2 regions of the Micromonospora sp. WMMD730 genome follow, and region 1 is predicted to be linked to the other one. Evidence: predicted binding sites of a transcription regulator. Region 1 holds the regulator's gene; the other holds the start of a gene.

What was found. The regulator HrcA, encoded in region 1, represses chaperone genes, less so after heat shock. The targets are predictions, from matches to a motif close to GGTTNGCACNCTCNNNNNGAGNGTGCNAACC.
Region 2: groES (co-chaperone GroES) is a predicted target of HrcA. The motif match lies at 3,212-3,242, and genes of this name have one in related genera.

What each region holds. Positions count from the first base shown of each region.
Region 1 is NZ_JBMHML010000002.1:1,214,345-1,223,307, reverse strand. Features, by position in the region: gene ACN265_RS05620 (16S rRNA (uracil(1498)-N(3))-methyltransferase) at 184-918, opposite strand; gene dnaJ (molecular chaperone DnaJ) at 1,066-2,211, opposite strand; gene hrcA (heat-inducible transcriptional repressor HrcA) at 2,286-3,308, opposite strand; gene ACN265_RS05605 (DUF4870 domain-containing protein) at 3,522-4,124, shown strand; gene hemW (radical SAM family heme chaperone HemW) at 4,216-5,439, opposite strand; gene ACN265_RS05595 (enoyl-CoA hydratase-related protein) at 5,459-6,241, shown strand; gene ACN265_RS05590 (hypothetical protein) at 6,338-7,201, shown strand; gene ACN265_RS05585 (MOSC domain-containing protein) at 7,223-7,864, opposite strand; gene ACN265_RS05580 (carbohydrate ABC transporter permease) at 7,907-8,737, opposite strand; gene ACN265_RS05575 (carbohydrate ABC transporter permease) at 8,734-8,963, opposite strand, start outside.
Region 2 is NZ_JBMHML010000002.1:612,077-621,039, reverse strand. Features, by position in the region: gene ACN265_RS02945 (molybdopterin-dependent oxidoreductase) at 1-914, opposite strand, end outside; gene groL (chaperonin GroEL) at 1,044-2,690, opposite strand; gene groES (co-chaperone GroES) at 2,763-3,077, opposite strand; gene ACN265_RS02930 (THUMP-like domain-containing protein) at 3,417-4,736, shown strand; gene ybaK (Cys-tRNA(Pro) deacylase) at 4,747-5,226, shown strand; gene ACN265_RS02920 (sugar ABC transporter substrate-binding protein) at 5,437-6,537, shown strand; gene ACN265_RS02915 (ATP-binding cassette domain-containing protein) at 6,656-7,480, shown strand; gene ACN265_RS02910 (sugar ABC transporter permease) at 7,477-8,736, shown strand; gene ACN265_RS02905 (ROK family protein) at 8,777-8,963, shown strand, end outside.

The sequences.
Region 1 (8,963 bases):
CCGGGCCCGCCGATGACGCAAACCTCTTGATCACGAGGGGACACCGCCGGGAGACGGTGGTACGAGGCGGCGTTGAGGGGCGGTGATCAAGAGGTTCGGGGCGGGGATCGAGCCGGAGGATGACGCAAACCTCTTGATCACCGGGGCAGGGCGGGGGCAGGCGGGGAGGGATGGGTGGGGTGGTTACCAGCGGGAGAGGCGGGTGGCGAGGACGGCCAGGGCGGCGGGGCCGGCGGTGGAGGTGCGTAGGACCGAGGGGCCCAGACGTACCGCGCGGGCGCCCGCGTCGGTGAAGGTGGTCAGCTCGGTCGGGGCGACGCCGCCCTCGGGCCCGACGACCAGGACGATCTCGCCGGTGCTCGGCAGGTCGACAGTGGTGAGCCGGTCGTCGGCCTCCTCGTGCAGGACGAACGCCGTGCCCGCCCCGGCGATCCGGCGGGCCACCGCGGCGGTGGACTCGTCCGGGGTACCGGCCACCACCGGCAGCCACGCCCGGCGGGCCTGTTTGGCTGCCTCCCGGGCCGTCGCCACCCACTTGTCCCGGGCCCGTACGCCCCGGTCGCCGCGCCACTGCGCCACCGAGCGGGATGCCGCCCAGGGCACGATCTCGTCCACCCCGACCTCGGTCATCGCCTGTACGGCCAGCTCGCCCCGGTCGCCCTTGGCGATGCCCTGCACCACGACCAGCCGGGGGACGTCCGCGTCGACGTACCCCCGGGAGGTGACGGTGAGGTCGAGGGCACCCCGACCGACGGCGGTGACCACGGCGGTGGCGGTGCCGCCCCGCCCGTCGGCGAGCAGCAGTTCCTCGCCGACGCGCAGCCGTTGCACGGTGGCGGCGTGGTGCCCCTCGGGGCCGTCCAGGGTGAACTGGTCGGCAGGGGGCAGCGACTCGACCAGGAACAGTGGCGCGGACACGCCGATCAGGCTAACCGGCCGGGCCGGCCGGGAAGCCACCCGGGACGCCGGCCCGACCGGCACGCCCCAACCGGGACGAGCCGACCGGCACGAGACCGACCGGATCAAGATCGAACGGGACAGGCCGACCGAGACAAGCCCGACCGGTCAGGCGTGGCCGTTGAAGGCGTCGCGCATCCGGGAGAAGAAGCCGCCCTGCTTGCTCAGCTCGGCGACCTCCTCGCCCCGGGTCTTGGCGAAGTCCCGCAGCATCTTCTCCTGGTCGGCGTCGAGCTTGGTGGGGGTACGCACGTCGAGGTGGACGTAGAGGTCGCCCCGGCCGGTGCCGCGCAGGTGCGGTACGCCCCGGGCGCGCAGCCGCAGCGTGCTGCCCGGCTGGGTGCCGGCCTTGACGTCGACGGTCTCGTCGCTGTCCAGCGTCTTGATGGTGAGCCGGGTGCCCAGCGCGGCGGCGGTCATCGGCACGGTGACCCGGCAGTGCAGGTCGTCGCCCTTGCGGGAGTAGACGTCGTGCGGCCGCTCGTGGATCTCGACGTAGAGGTCACCGGCGGTGCCGCCACCCGGGCCGACCTCGCCCTGCTGGGCGAGCCGGATGCGCATGCCGTCCTCGACGCCCGCCGGGATCTTGACGGTCAGCGAGCGGCGGGTCCGTACCCGCCCGTCGCCGGCGCAGGTCGGGCAGGGGTGCGGGATGGTGGTGCCGTAGCCCTGGCAGACGGTGCACGGCCGGGCCGAGACGACCTGGCCGAGGAAGGTGCGCTGTACCGACTGCACCTCGCCCCGGCCGCCGCACGCCTCGCAGGTCGCCAGGTGGGTGCCGGCCGCGGTGCCGGCCCCGGAGCAGGTGGTGCAGAGCACGGCGGTGTCGACCGTGATCGGGGCCTCGACGCCGAAGGCGGTCTCGTGCAGATCCAGTTCCAGCCGCAGGATCGCGTCGGCCCCGGGCCGGGTCCGCGGCCGTGGGCCACGGGCGCCACCGGCCGCGCCGCCGAAGAAGGCGTCCATGATGTCCTGGAAGCCGACGAACGGACCGGCCCCGCCGGGGCCACCCGGGCCGCCGGCGCCCCCGCCGCCCGGGGCGAGCGGGTCGCCACCCAGGTCGACGATCTGCCGCTTCCGGTCGTCCGAGAGGACCTCGTACGCGGCGTTGATGTCCTTGAACTTCTCCTGTGCCTCCGGGTCCGGATTGACGTCCGGGTGGAACTGCCGCGCCAGCTTGCGGTAGGCGCGCTTGATCTCGTCGTCGGAGGCTTCCCGGCTCACGCCGAGAATGCCGTAGTAGTCCCTGGCCACTGCGTTCCGTGTCCTCATGTTCGTCTCGCGTTTGCGCCGGTCGGCGGCCGGAGCCGGCCGCCGGCCCTGACTGGTCAGTTCTGGGCCAGCAGCTCGCCCACGTAGCGTGCCACGGCCCGCACCGTGGCGATGGTGCCGGGGTAGTCCATCCGGGTCGGGCCGAGCACGCCCAGCCCGCCCACGATGGTGCTGCCCGGGCCGTACCCGGTGCTGACCACCGAGGCGGCACGGAGATTGTCGACCTCGTTCTCGTCGCCGATCAGCACCCGGGTGGTGCTCGGCTCCGCCTCGCCGATCAGCTTGAGCAGCACGACCTCCTCTTCGAGCGCCTCCAGGATGGGTCGCAGCGAGCCCTGGAAGTCGAGCAGGCCACCCCGGGTGAGGTTGGCGGTGCCGGCCAGCGCGAGCCGTTCCTCGGTGCGCTCCACCAGGGTTTCCAGCAGCACGGTGGACAGGGTGGTCATCGCGCCGCGCAGATGCGGCGCGCTCTCGTCGACAAGCGCCTGCACCAACGGCGGAGTGTCGGACAACCGACTCCCGACCAGTTTCTCGTTGACCAGCCGGCGCAGGTCGAGGACGTCGTCGGCGGGGACCGGCGCGGCCAGCTCGACCAGCCGCTGCTCGACCCGCCCGGTGTCGGCGATCATGACCAGCATCAGCCGGGTGGTGGAGATCGGCACCAGTTCCAGGTGGCGCACCGACGAGCGGGCCAGCGACGGGTACTGCACCACGGCGACCTGTCGGGTGAGCTGCGCCAGCAGGCGTACGGTGCGGTGCACCACGTCGTCGAGGTCGACCGCGCCGACCAGGAAGCGCTCGATGGCCCGGCGTTCGGCCGGGCTGAGCGGCTTGACCCGGGAGAGCCGGTCGACGAAGAGACGGTAGCCCCGGTCGGTGGGGACCCGGCCGGCGCTGGTGTGCGGCTGCCGGATGTAGCCTTCCTCCTCCAGCACCGCCATGTCGTTGCGGACGGTCGCCGGGGAGACCCCGAGCTGGTGCCGCTCGACGAGCGTCTTGCTGCCGACGGGCTCCTGCGTGGCGACGTAGTCCTCGACGATCGCCCGCAGCACGGCGAGTTTGCGGTCGTCGAGACCCATCTCCCACCTCCTGACGCACGTCGTTGCGGGCGCTGCCGCACCCGGGCGAGCACTCTGGCACTCGACTGTAGCGAGTGCCAGTCTACGTCGGCAGTACCGCCGCCGATATGATCAAGACGGACCAAGCCGGCGGGGGCGTTGACGCACGGTCGAGGCCAACCTCACCAGTGTCGCTCTGGTGCACCCTTGCCGACAGCCCCTACCGTGGCGGGCATGACTGAACCACCTCGCCCTCCCGGCGCGGGCGACGGGTTCCCGCCGGACCCGACCGCGCCCCAGGGCTCGCCATACGAGCCGCCCACCGCACCACTGTCCGGCGCGCCGGGTGCGGGCGGGTACCCCCCGCCCGGCGGGTATCCGCCGCCCACCGGTGACCAGCCGCCCGCGGGCGGCTACCCCCCGCCGGGTGGCTACCCCCCGCCCGGTGGCGGATATCCGACCGGCGGCGCCTACGGTGCGCCGAGCGGCGGCTACGCCAACAGCGAGGACAAGACCTGGGCGCTGGTCGCGCACTTCGGCGGTGCCGCCGGCGCGCTGATCAGCTTCGGCCCGCTCGGCTTCGTCGCCCCGCTGATCGCCTACCTGGTACGCGGGCAGCAGTCGCCGGCCGTCCGGGCGCAGGCCCTGGCCGCGCTGAACTTCCAGATCCTCTGGTCGATCATCGCGTTCGTGCTGCTCTTCGTGAGCTGGTGCCTGCTCTTCCTGCCCAGCATCGCGGTCGTGGTGATCCAGATCCTGTTCGGGATCATCGCCGGCATGAAGGCCAACGAGGGTCAGGCCTACCGCTACCCGATGTCCACCAGCTTCATCAAGTGAGTCCCGACCGGCCGCTCCCCCGGCCGGTCGGGCACCACCGCCGGCCCCGGCGCGCCCCGGCAGGGTGCGCGGCGGGCCGGCGCGGCCACGCTCAGGGCAGCAGGTCGCGGACCACCGCGTCGGCCAGCAGCCGGCCCCGCAGGGTGAGCACCGCCTGTCCCTGCGGATAGGCCACCGGGTCCAGCAGCCCGTCGGCGAGCGCGCGGGCGGCGGCGGCCCGACCCGCGTCGTCCAGCACGTCCAGCGGCAGCCCGGAGGCGAGCCGCAGCCGCAGCATCACGTCCTCCGTGTGCGTCTCGGCCGGGGTGAGGATCTCCCGGGCCAGGCCGGGTGAGTGCCCGGCGGCGAGCCGCTGCGCGTACGTCGTGGGGTGTTTGACGTTCCACCAGCGCACCCCGCCGACGTGGCTGTGCGCCCCCGGGCCGAGGCCCCACCAGTCGCCGCCGGTCCAGTAGAGCAGGTTGTGCCGGCACCGGGCCGCCCCGCCGCGCGCCCAGTTGGAGACCTCGTACCAGGAGAAACCGGCCGCGTCGAGGGCGGCCTCGGCGGCCAGGTAGCGGTCCGCCGCGACGTCGTCGGAGGGGTACGGCAGCTCGCCGCGCCGCATCCGGGCCGCCAGCCGGGTGCCGTCCTCCACGATCAGGGCGTACGCGCTGACGTGGTCGACCCCGGCGGCGACCACCTGCTCCAGCGAGGCGGCGAAGTCCTCCGGGCGCTCCCCCGGCGTGCCGTAGATCAGGTCGAGGTTGACGTGGTCGAACCCGGCGTCGCGGGCCTCCCGGGCGGCCTCGACGGCGCGTCCCGGGCGGTGGGTGCGGTCGAGGACGGCCAGCACCCCGGCGGCGGCGGACTGCATGCCCAGCGAGATCCGGGTGTAGCCGGCGGCGCGCAGGGTCTTCAGCGATCCGGGGGTCACCGACTCGGGGTTGGCCTCGGTGGTGACCTCGGCGTCGGCGGCCAGCCCCCAGGTGCGGTCGATGCCGTCGAGCAGCCGGGCCAGGTCGTCGGCGGGCAGCAGGGTGGGGGTGCCGCCGCCGACGAAGACCGTGTCGACCCGGGGCGGTGGGGCGTCGGCGAGCACCCGGGCGGCGAGCGCCAACTCGGTCAGCACGGTGTCGGCGTACGACTCCCGGCCGACGCCCCCGCCCAGCTCGGCGGCGGTGTAGGTGTTGAAGTCGCAGTATCCGCACCGGCTGGCGCAGAACGGCACGTGCAGGTAGACACCGAACCCGCGCGCGCCGACCCCGCGCAGGGCGGTGCCGGGCAGCGCGCCGTCGACGGGAACGGTCTCACCATCTGGAAGGACGCCGGGCATGGCCACTAGTGTGCCCGGCATGACCTCTCCCGACCGACTCGTGCGGGTCGCCACGGCCCGTGGGGTGACCACCCTCACCCTGGACAGCCCGCACAACCGCAACGCGCTGTCCACCCCGTTGATGACCGAGCTGCTGGCCGGGATCGCCGGGGCGGTCGCCGACGACGCGGTCCGGGTGGTCGTGCTGGACCACACCGGCCCGGTCTTCTGCTCCGGCGCGGACCTCAAGGAGACGGCGGCGGCGTACGCCAGCGGGTCGGTGCCGGCCGGGATGCTCGGTGACGTGCTGGTGGCGGTGCGCCAGTGCCCGAAGCCGGTGCTGGCGCGGGTGGCCGGGCCGGCGCGGGCCGGCGGGTTGGGCCTGATCGCGGCGGCCGACCTGGCGGTCTGCGCGCAGGAGGCGACGTTCGCCTTCACCGAGGTGCGGATCGGGGTGATCCCGGCGGTGATCTCGGCGACCGTGCTACCCCGGCTGCACCCCCGGGCCGCCGCCGAGCTGTACCTGACCGGCGACACCTTCGACGGCCGGCGGGCCGCCGAGGTGGGGCTGGTGACCGCCGCCGTGCCGGCCGGCGAGCTGGACGCGGCGGTGGCCCGGTACTGCGCGTCGCTGGTGCGGGGCGCGCCGGGGGCGCTGGCCGGGACGAAGGAGCTGCTGCGCCGCCCGGCCGCCACCGACCTGCGGGCGGAGATCGCCGACCTGTCCGCCCGGTCCACCGGCTACTTCCTGTCCGCCGAGGGCCGCGAGGGCGTGGAGGCGTTCCGACAGAAGCGGGACGCGGCCTGGGTGCCCCGGGATTGACCTGGTTTCTTCCGATTCTGCACGGGAACGTGAACCGGTCGACCGACCCGGGGCCGACGGTTGGCGACGTACGCTTGGCGAACGTTGAAACGGGAGGTGCGGGTGCGGACACGGACATTCGTGGCAGCCGGGGTCGTGGTGGCGTTGTTCGCCATCGTCGGGGGCTGGGGAGTCCGTCAACTCGACGGGGAGTTCCGGCTTCCCGTCGCCGGCCGCAGTTGCACCGTGCAGGCCGACGGCACCGTCAAGCTCGACGCCGACCAGATGGCCAACGCGGCCACCATCGCCGCCATCGGCATGCAGCGGCAGATGCCCGAGCAGGCCGTGGTGGTCGCCCTGGCCACCGCGTACCAGGAGTCGGGGCTGCGTAACCTCGCCCACGGTGACCGAGACTCGCTCGGCCTGTTCCAGCAGCGCCCCAGCCAGGGTTGGGGCACCCCGGAGCAGATCCGCGACCAGCGGTACGCGGCGAACCGGTTCTACAAGGCGCTGAAGAAGGTGCGCGGCTGGGAGCGGATGGAGGTCACCGACGCGGCCCAGGCGGTGCAGCGTTCGGCGTACCCGAAGGCGTACCAGAAGTGGGCCGACGAGTCCCAGGTGCTGGCGCGGGCCCTGCTCGGCGAGGCGACCGGCGCGGTGGCCTGCACGGTGGGGCGTACCCCGGTGATGCGCGGGCAGGCCGCGGTGGCCGAGCTGACCCGTGGCCTGACCCTCGACTGGGGGTTGCCCGACGCCGGTGCGGTGGCCGAGCTGACCGACGTGACGGTGCCCGCCTCGGATGCCCGGGACGGCTGGCGGTACGCGCACTGGCTGGTCTCGCACGCCCCCGACCACGGGGTGAAGCGGGTGCGCTTCGACGGGCTGGAGTGGAACGCCGACAACGGCCGGTGGGCGAAGGTCGCCGACGGCCGGGCGACCGGGCCCCGGGTGCTGGCCGAGGTCTTCGCCGACCCCGCCTGACCGGCCGGCGGGCCGGTGTGGTCAGTCGGCGACGTTCAACCGGCGGCGGACCTTCTCCCTGGTCGAGGCGGGCAGTTCGGGGACGTCGAGCAGCCGGGGCAGCAGCTCCGGCTCCAGGCTGGTGGCCCGGAACACCTCACCGATGGTGACGCCGTGCGCCGGCCGGTCCACCACCGCCACCGGGTCGCCCGCGCTCACCTCGCCGTCGCGCAGCACCCGCAGGTAGGCCCCGGGGGCGGCCCGGACGGTGAACCGCTTGATCAGGTCGGGCACCCCCCAGAAACCGGCGAAGGTCGTGCACGGGGTGCGCGGCTTGGTGACCTGGAGCAGCGCCGAGCCGACCGCCCAGCGTTCGCCGATCACCGCGCCGGTCACGTCCACCGCCCAGGTGGTCAGGTTCTCACCGAAGCCGCCGGGGCTGATGTCGCGGCCCAGTTCGGCCGACCACCAGCCGGCGTCCTCCTGCGCGTAGGCGTAGACCGCCTGCTCGGGGCCGCCGTGCTGGGGCCGTTCGCCGATGAAGTCGCCGGCCACCCCGTCGGCGCGCAGCAGCACCGGGCCGTCGACCGGCCGCTTGTCGATGCCGCTGCGCCCGCTCGCGTCACCCGCCCACCGCGCCTGCGTCACCACGCCGAGGTTCACCGCCGCCACCCTGCCCGTCATGGCCCCAGGGTACGGCCGGGCGCGGGTGGTCGGCGTCCCGGCTCAGCCCTTGACGGCGCCCGCCACCAGACCGGAGACCATCCGGCGCTGCACCAGCAGGAAGAAGACGATCACGGGGAGGGTGAACAGGGTGGAGGCGGCCATCACCGACCCCCAGGCGGTGTCGTCGCGGCCGAAGAAGAAGGTCATCGCCACCGGCAGGGTGTAACGGCTCTGGTCGTTGACGAAGGTCAACGCGAAGATCAGCTCGTTCCAGGCGGTGATGAAGGAGAAGATGCTGGTGGCCACCAGGCCGGGCGCGACCAGCGGGAAGAGGACCTTGCGGAAGGTCTGGACGCGGCTGGCGCCGTCGATGGCGGCGGCCTCCTCCAGTTCCTTCGGCACGGCCGCCACGAAGCCGCGCAGCATCCACACCGCGAACGGCAGCGAGAAGCCCAGGTAGGTGAGGATCAGGCTGGGCAGGGTGTTGTAGAGGCCGAGTCGCTGGATCATCAGGAACAGCGGGATGACCAGCGCCTCCAGCGGGATCATCTGCACCACCAGCAGCATGATCAGGAAGGTGGTCCGCAGCCGGAACCGGAACCGGGCCACCGCCGTCGCGGCCAGCAGCGCCACCAGCCCGCTGAGCACGACCGTGCTGACGGCCACCAGCACGCTGTTGAGCAGGAAGTCGCCGAAGGTCACGCCCGGGATCAGGTTGCCGGTGAGGATCTCCCGGTAGTGCTCCAGGGTGGGGTGGGCCGGGACCGGCCGGGGGGTGGCCGAGAAGATCTCCCGGTTCGGTTTCAGCGAGGTGGCGATCATCCAGTAGACCGGGAAGGCGGCGAAGAGCGCCACCAGCAGGCCCGCGCCGTTGAGGGCGACCTTCTTCACGACGCGTCCTCCTGTCTGAGCACCATCCGGACGTACATGCCGGTCACCACCAGCAGGATCAGCGTGAGGATGACCGCGATGGCCGAGCCCACGCCGTACTTGGGCGGCGGGGAGAACGCCTCGGCGTACGAGTAGATCGACAGCATGAACGTCGGCCGGTCCTGGGTGCCACCGGCCAGCACGAACTGTTGGGTGAAGACCTTGAAGTCCCAGATGGTGGAGAGCA
Region 2 (8,963 bases), 600 kb from region 1:
AAGCCGCCGTTCGGCGTGGTGTAGGGGGCGAGCTGGGCCAGGGACAGGTCTGCCCCCGCCGGCACCGTCGGCGCCACCGCCGACGGGGTGGGCAACGCGACCGCCTCCCGGGCCGCCGACACCCCCCGCCGCCCGGCGAGCCAGTGCCCGCCCAGCCCCGCCACGGTCGCCACGCCCGCGAGCAGGCCCGCACCACGCAGGAACCGCCGCCGGGACTCCGGGTCGGTCGACTCCAACGGCTCCCAGCCGACGGGCGGCCCGCCGGCCGGACCCGCAGGGGCACCCGGCCCGTCGGCCCCCCGGCGTTCGCCCGCCGTCGACCCGGCGGCCGGCACACCGTCGCCCCGGTCCACCGCTGGACCGGCCACCGGCGGCCCACCGGCCGGAAGCGACCCGGCGGCCGGCGACGTCCCGGGCACCGGGGGCGGCCCGGGGTGGGCGGCCGGCAGCGGGGTGGGCGGCTGCCAGGGCCACGGGTCGAGCTGCCAGGGACCGGCCACGAAGGCCCAGAGCACCAGCCCGCCCAACCCCCCGCCGACCAGGGCGGGGAGCGCATCGGCGGCATCCGCGCCGGCCCGGGTGAGCGCGGCGGCGACACCGAGACCGGTGAACGCCGCGATGCCCACCAGCCCGACCGCGAGCCGCCGCGCGGCGAGCACACCGATCCCGGCGGCGAACGCCGCCAGCAGCACCGCCGTGCCGACCAGCAGGGCGATCTTGTCGTACCTGCCGAAGACCTCGATGGCGAACTGCTTGAGCGGCTCGGGGACCGTGTCGACCACGACCCCGCCGACCGCGATCAGCGGGGCGGAGCGGGGACCGGTGAGGACGGCGACCGGCTCGGCGACACCGATGGCCACCACGGCGGCGGTGACCCCGGCCAGCGCGGCGAAGCCACGGGGGGTGGTGCTCATCCGGCCAGTGTCGTCGATCGACCGGGCCGGCCGCCAACCACGTCACCGTTCCGTAAGCAGCGGTCACCGTACGCGTCAGGGCGCACCGCCGAAGTACGACGGTGCGCCCTGACCTGGCGTGCTACCGGGTCAGAAGCCCGGGCCGTGCTGGTGGCCGTGACCGTGGCCGTGGCCGTGCCCACCGGCGGCGGCCGGCTCCGGCTGCTCCGGCTTCTCGACCACCAGGCTCTCGGTGGTCAGCAGGAGGCCGGCGATCGACGCGGCGTTGGTGACCGCGTTGCGGGTCACCTTCACCGGGTCGATGATGCCGGACTTGACCAGGTCGACGTACTCGCCCCGGGCGGCGTCGAGGCCCTGGCCCCAGTCCTGGCCGGCGACCTTCTCCACCACCACGTAGCCGTCGTGGCCGGCGTTCTGGGCGATCCAGCGCAGCGGCTCGACCAGCGCCTTGCGCACGATCGAGACACCGACCTTCTCGTCACCGGTCAGGCCGAGGTCGTCGTCGAGCACCGAGCGGATCTGGGCCAGCGCGGCACCGCCGCCGGGAACCGTCCCCTCCTCGACCGCGGCCTTGGTGGCGGCGATCGCGTCCTCGATGCGGTGCTTGCGCTCCTTCATCTCGACCTCGGTCGCCGCGCCCGCCTTGATGACCGCGATGCCACCGGAGAGCTTCGCCAGCCGCTCGGCCAGCTTCTCCCGGTCCCAGTCGGAGTCGGACGCCTCGATCTCCTTGCGGATCTGGGCGACCCGGTCGGCGACCTCGGCGGACTTGCCGCCGCCGTCGACGACCGTGGTGTTCTCCTTGTCGACCACGACGCGCCGGGCGGTGCCGAGCGCCTCCAGGCCGACCTGGTCGAGCCGGTAGCCCAGCTCCGGGGCGACCAGCTCGGCGCCGGTCAGGATCGCCATGTCCTGGAGCATCGCCTTGCGGCGGTCACCGAAGCCGGGGGCCTTGACCGCGCAGACCTTGACGGTCTTGCGGATCGCGTTGACCACCAGGGTGGACAGCGCCTGGCCCTCGACGTCCTCGGCGACGATCAGCAGCGGCTTGTTGTTCTGGAGAACCTTCTCCAGCAGCGGCAGCAGCTCCTCGATCGCCGAGATCTTCTGCGTGGTGATGAGGATGTACGGGTCCTCCAGCACCGACTCCTGCGACTCCGAGTCGGTGACGAAGTTCGGCGAGATGAAGCCCTTGTCGAACTGGAGACCCTCGGTCACCTCCAGCTCGGTGCTGAGGGTGGAGCCCTCCTCGACGGTGATGACACCGTCACGGCCGACCCGCTCCATCGCCTCGGCGATCAGCTCACCGATGGTGGCGTCCTGCGCCGAGATCGTCGCGACGTGCGCGATCGCCTTCTTGTCGGCCACCTCGACGGCCCGACCGAGCAGCGACTCGGAGACCTTGGTGGCCGCCGCGTCGACGCCCCGCTTGAGGCCGGTCGGGTTGGCCCCGGCGGCCACGTTGCGCAGGCCCTCGCGGACCATGGCCTGGGCCAGCACGGTCGCGGTGGTGGTCCCGTCGCCGGCGACGTCGTTGGTCTTCGTCGCCACCTCCTTGACCAGCTGCGCGCCGAGGTTCTCGTACGGGTTGGTGAGCTCGATCTCCTTGGCGATGGTCACACCATCGTTGGTGATCGTGGGCGCACCGAATTTCTTGTCCAGGACGACGTTGCGCCCGCGCGGGCCGAGGGTGACCTTGACCGCGTCCGCGAGGGCGTTGACACCGTGCTCCAGCAGGTGCCGGGCGTCGTCCGAGAAGCTCAGGATCTTCGCCATGAATGTCCCTTCGAAGCGTCGTCGCCCCGGCCCGGCGAGCCGGACCGGGGCGACGACACGGGAATCGGTTGGTTACTTCTCGATGACCGCGAGAACGTCGCGGGCGGAGAGCACCAGGTACTCCTCGCCGGCGTACTTGATCTCGGTGCCGCCGTACTTCGAGTAGAGGACGGTGTCGCCGACATTGACGTCGAGCGGCACGCGGTTGCCCTTGTCGTCGATCCGGCCGGGGCCGACGGCGAGGACGGTGCCCTCCTGCGGCTTCTCCTTGGCGGTGTCGGGGATCACGATGCCCGACGCCGTGGTGGTCTCAGCCTCGTTCGCCTGGACCACGATCCGGTCCTCGAGCGGCTTGATCGCAACCTTGGTCGCGGTAGTCACGGGCATACCCTCCTGGGGTACTTGGTTTCGTTGCCGGCCGAGAGTCCGACCAGCGTCAATCTGCCACATGCCACCGGGCGGGGCCGTCGTCGCGGGTGCCGGTCCGCCTGGCGTTCAGCACCCGGGCCGGACGGCCCGAACGCTGGCACCCTCGGGGTGAGAGTGCTAATCGCAGGTTATTCCTCGGCTAGCACTCCGTCAAGGAGAGTGCCAATCTGCCGCCCTTCGTGTCGCCGCTCGCCATGATCAACTCAAGGGTGGCGATGTTGCGGTGACGACACCGCTCGGACACCGCAACATCGGCCCGCCTGAGTCGATCTCCCAGGAGGACCGGACAATGGGCGGGTGGATCTCGACCAGTTCGCCGCGCTGCGTACCGCCGAGGGGTCGGCCGCGCTCGCCGCGGCGACCGGGGTGGCCGGCGGCGACCCGCTGGTCGCGGCCGCGGCGCTGCGCTCGCGCGGGGTGCCGGCCGGGCTGGCCGCCGCCGCACTGACCCAGGCCGAGCTGCGTCGCCGCGCGGTCGGCAAGTTCGGCCCGGAGGCGGCCGGGATGTTCCTCACCCGCCCCGGCCTGGAGCAGGCCACCCGCCGGGTGGTCGCCGACCGGCGGGCCGCCCGGCTGGCCGCCGCCGGGGTGCGCACCCTCGCCGACCTGGGTTGCGGCCTCGGTGCCGACGCGCTCGCCGCCGCCCGCGCCGGCATCCGGGTGTACGGGGTGGAGGCCGACCCGGTCACCGCCGCGCTGGCCGCCGCGAACGCCGAGGCCGCCGGACTGGCCGGGCGGTTCACCGTGGAGTGCGGCGACGCGACGGCGTTCGACGTGACCCGGGTCGACGCGGTCTTCTGCGATCCGGCCCGACGGCGGGCCGGCACCGGACGGCGGATCTTCGACCCGGACGCCTACTCGCCGCCGTGGGACTTCGTCACCGGGCTGGCCGCGCGGGTGCCGCACACGGTGGTGAAGGTGGCCCCCGGCATCGACCACGCCCGGATCCCGGCCGACGCCGAGGCGGAGTGGGTCAGCGTCGACGGCGACCTGGTCGAGGCGGCCCTGTGGGGCGGCCCGCTCGCCGGGGTGCCCCGCCGGGCGACCGTGCTGCGGGCGGGGCCCGCCGACCGGCAGCGACCGGCGGGCGGCCCGGCGACCCCCGGGGACCGGCCCACCGGTCCCGGTGCCGGGGCGACCGACGGCCACCAGCCGGCCGTCCCCGGTGACCCCCCGGAGCGGAGCCACCAACTGACCGGCACGGGTGACGTCGAGGCGGGAGTCGGGCCGGTACGGCGCTACCTGTACGACCCGGACCCGGCGGTGGTCCGGGCGCACCTGGTCGCCGAACTGGCCGACACCCTCGACGCGACGCTCGCCGACCCGAGCATCGCCTACCTCTACGCGGACGCCCCACGCCCCACCCCGTTCGGCAGGTGCCTGGAGATCGTCGACGTGCTGCCGTTCTCGCTGAAGCGGCTGCGCGCACTGCTGCGGGAGCGCCGGGTCGGCCGGGTGGAGATCCTCAAGCGGGGCTCGGCGTTGTCGCCCGAGCAGCTGCGCCGGGACCTGCGACTGGCCGGGGAGAATCCGGCCAGCCTGGTGCTGACCCGGGTGGCCGGGGCGCCGACGGTGCTGATCGGCCGACCGGTCGCGGACGGGGGCCCGCCGGGCTAGCGTGTCCGGCATGGCGGGACAGGCCACCGCGGCGACGGCGCTGCTGACCAAGCGGAAGATCGCCCACCGCACCCACCCGTACGACGTCGCCCCGGACGCGCCGAACTACGGCGCGCTGGTCGCGGCGGCGCTCGGCGTGCCGCCGGAGCGGGTGTTCAAGACGCTCGTCGCCGAGGTCGACGGGGCGCTGGCGGTGGCGGTCGTCCCGGTCACCGGCGAGCTGAACCTCAAGGCGCTGGCCGCGGCGCTGGGTGGCAAGCGGGCCGCGCTGGCCGACCGGGCCGCCGCCGAGCGGAGCACCGGTTACGTGCGGGGCGGGATCAGCCCGCTGGGCCAGCGGCGACGGTTGCCGACGGTGGTCGACGTCTCCGCGCTGGACCACGACACCGTCTACGTGTCGGCCGGCCGGCGGGGGTTGCAGCTCCAGCTCGCCCCGGCGGACCTGGTGGCCCTCACCGACGCCGGCACCGCGCGGATCGCCGCCGGCTGAACCGACCCCGGGTGGCCGGTTGCAGACCGGACACGCAGCGTGATTGCGGGGCGGGTGTCCCGGGGGTGACAACCGCGTTGCTGAATTGTTACCGCCGCCAACAAACTTCTGACCTCGGCAGTCTTGCGCCCGACTCGCGGCCGGGAATACGTTGCCGGACACAACAAAACACCGACCACTCCTCCCCCACCCTCGAAAGGACCCGTGCAGATGCGCAAGGGCTTCCTCACCTTCGCCGCCGTGGGCCTGCTGGCCACCGGCAGCATGGCCGCCTGCGGCGACGACTCCAGCAGCAACGAGGCCGGCGGCGACACCGCCAAGAAGCCGAAGATCGGCGTGATCCTGCCGGACAGCAAGTCCTCCGCCCGCTGGGAGACCGCCGACCGCAGGTTCCTCAAGGCCGCCTTCGACGCCGCCGGTGTCGAGTCGGACATCCAGAACGCCCAGAACGACAAGAACGCCTTCCAGACCATCGCCGACCAGATGATCACCAGCGGGGTCACCACCCTGATGATCGTCAACCTGGACTCCGGCACCGGCAAGGCCGTGCTGGACAAGGCGAAGTCGCAGGGTGTCGCCACGATCGACTACGACCGGCTCACCCTGGGCGGGTCCGCGCAGTACTACGTCAGCTTCGACAACGAGGCCGTCGGCAAGCTCCAGGGCGAGGGCCTGGTCAAGTGCCTGACCGAGAAGGGCGTCAAGAACCCGACGGTCGCCTACCTCAACGGCTCGCCGACCGACAACAACGCCACCCTGTTCAAGAACGGCTACGACTCGGTGCTCAAGCCGAAGTTCGAGTCGAAGGAATACACCAAGGGCCCGGACCAGTCGGTGCCGGACTGGGACCCGGCGCAGGCCGCCACCATCTTCGAGCAGATGCTCACCCAGACCGGCGGCAAGATCGACGGTGTGCTCTCCGCCAACGACGGTCTCGGCAACGCGGCCGTCTCGGTGCTGAAGAAGAACAAGCTCAACGGCAAGGTCCCGGTGACCGGCCAGGACGCCGACGTGACCGGCCTGCAGAACATCCTCGCCGGTGACCAGTGCATGACCGTCTACAAGGCCGTCAAGAAGGAGGCCGACGCGGCCGCCGAGCTGGCCATCGCCGTGGCCAAGGGCGAGCGCAAGGAGACCGGGCAGACGGTCAAGGACCCGGAGAGCGGCCGGGACGTCCCGTCCGTGCTGCTGGAGCCGAAGGCGATCGACAAGGCGACCGTCAAGGACGTCGTGGCCGACGGCTACGTCGACAAGGCGAAGCTCTGCACCGGCGCGTACGCCGCGCTCTGCACCGCCAACGGCATCAGCTGACCGTACGACGAGCGTCGTACCCCGCCGACGCGACGCCGCCCGGCACGGAACCTCGTGCCGGGCGGCGCTCGCCGCCGGACGGGCTCCGAGATCTTCCCTCCGTCCGAAGGAGACCCCCGTGTCCGCGACCCCCCTGCTGGAACTGCGCGGGATCGACAAGAGCTTCGGTCCCGTCCAGGTCCTGCGCGACGTCGCCCTCGCCGCCCACGCCGGAGAGGTGACCGCACTGGTCGGCGACAACGGCGCCGGCAAGTCCACCCTGGTCAAGTGCATCAGCGGCATCTACCCGGCCGACGCCGGCGAGTTCCTCTTCGACGGCCGACCGGTGACCATCACCAGCCCCCGGGACGCCGCCAACCTGGGCATCGAGGTCGTCTACCAGGACCTCGCGCTCTGCGACAACCTCGACATCGTGCAGAACATGTTCCTCGGCCGGGAGAAGCACAGCGGGCTGGTGCTCGACGAGCCGATCATGGAGCAGATGGCCGCGGAGACCCTCGCCGGGCTCTCCGTACGGACGGTGAAGTCGCTGCGCCAGCACGTCTCCAGCCTCTCCGGCGGGCAGCGGCAGACCGTCGCCATCGCCAAGGCGGTGCTCTGGAACAGCAAGCTGGTCATCCTCGACGAGCCGACCGCCGCGCTGGGCGTGGCACAGACCGCCCAGGTCCTCGAACTGGTCCGCCGGCTGGCCGACAAGGGCCTGGCCGTGGTGCTGATCTCGCACAACATGAACGACGTCTTCGCGGTCTCCGACCGGATCGCCGCGCTCTACCTCGGCCAGATGGTCGCCCAGGTGAAGACCACCGACATCACCCACTCGCAGGTCGTCGAGTTGATCACCGCCGGCCGTTCCGGCAACCTCGGTCTCACCGGCGAACCGGTCACCGCCGGCAACGGCACCGGCGCGGGACCCGCCGACACCACTCCAGGAGGCGTTCGATGACCACCACCGCCGTGCGCAAGGAAGGCCCGGCGGCGGTCACGCCGCCGCCGACCGTCGGCAGCCACCTGCGCGGCTACTGGAGCCGGGTCCGCGGCGGCGACATCGGCGCGCTGCCCGCCGTACTCGGGCTGATCGTGCTCTGCACCGTCTTCTCGATCATGCGGCCGTCGTTCCTCACCGCCGGCAACTTCGCCAACCTGTTCACCCAGGGCGCGGCGGTCACCCTGATCGCCATGGGGCTGGTCTTCGTCCTGCTGCTCGGCGAGATCGACCTCTCCGCCGGCTTCGCCAGCGGGGTGTGCGCGGCCATCCTGGCCAACGTCGCCACCAAGGCCGGCTACCCCTGGTACGTGGCCGTGCTCGCGGCGATCATCACCGGCGTGGTCATCGGCACCGTGCTCGGCTTCCTGGTCGCCAAGATCGGTATCCCGTCGTTCGTGGTCACCCTGGCCGGCTTCCTCGCCTTCCAGGGCATCGTGCTGATGCTGATCAGCGGTGGCGCCAACATCTCGGTCAACGACGAGGTGCTGGTGGCGATCGCCAACCGCAACCTGCCCCCGGCCGTCGGCTGGGCGCTGGCCGCCGTCGCCATCGGCGGGTACGCCGCCGTGCAACTGCTGCGGCACCGCAAGCGGCTGTCCCGGGGGCTCACCACCGACCCGATGGCGGTGGTGCTCGCCCGCATCGGCGGTCTGACCCTGATCCTCGGCATCGCGGTCTACATCCTCAACCAGGAGCGCAGCCGCAACGTCCTGATCAACTCGCTCAAGGGCGTGCCGATCGTGGTGCCGGTCATCGCGGTGCTGCTGATCGTCTGGACCTTCGTGCTCCAGCGCACCAGCTACGGCCGGCACGTCTACGCCGTCGGCGGCAACAAGGAGGCCGCCCGTCGGGCCGGTATCAACGTCGACCGGATCCGGATCTCGGTCTTCGTGATCTGCTCGTCCATGGCGGCGGTCGGCGGCATCGTCGCGGCCAGCCGGGCCAACTCGGTCGACCCGAACACCGGCGGCAGCAACGTGCTGCTCTACGCCGTCGGCGCGGCGGTGATCGGCGGCACCAGCCTCTTCGGCGGCAAGGGCCGGGTCCTCGACGCGGTGCTCGGTGGCGCGGTGGTCGCCGTCATCGACAACGGCATGGGCCTGATGGGCTACAGCGCCGGGGTCAAGTACGTCGTCACCGGTGTGGTGCTGCTCCTCGCGGCCAGCGTTGACGCGCTGTCGCGCCGTCGCGCCGCCGCCTCCGGAACGCGCTGATCCGCGTACTCCAGCGGCGGAACATGGGGTGCCAGCGACGATGCGGGTAGGACCGAGCCAGGACGAGATCCGACGGCAGAACCTCGGGGCGCTGCTCCGGCACGTCCACGTGCACGGCGCCACCTCCCGCGCGGAACTCACCACCGCCCTCGGGCTCAACCGCAGCACCATCGGCGCGCTCACCGCCGACCTCGCCGGGGCCGGACTGGTCAGCGAGGGCACACCGA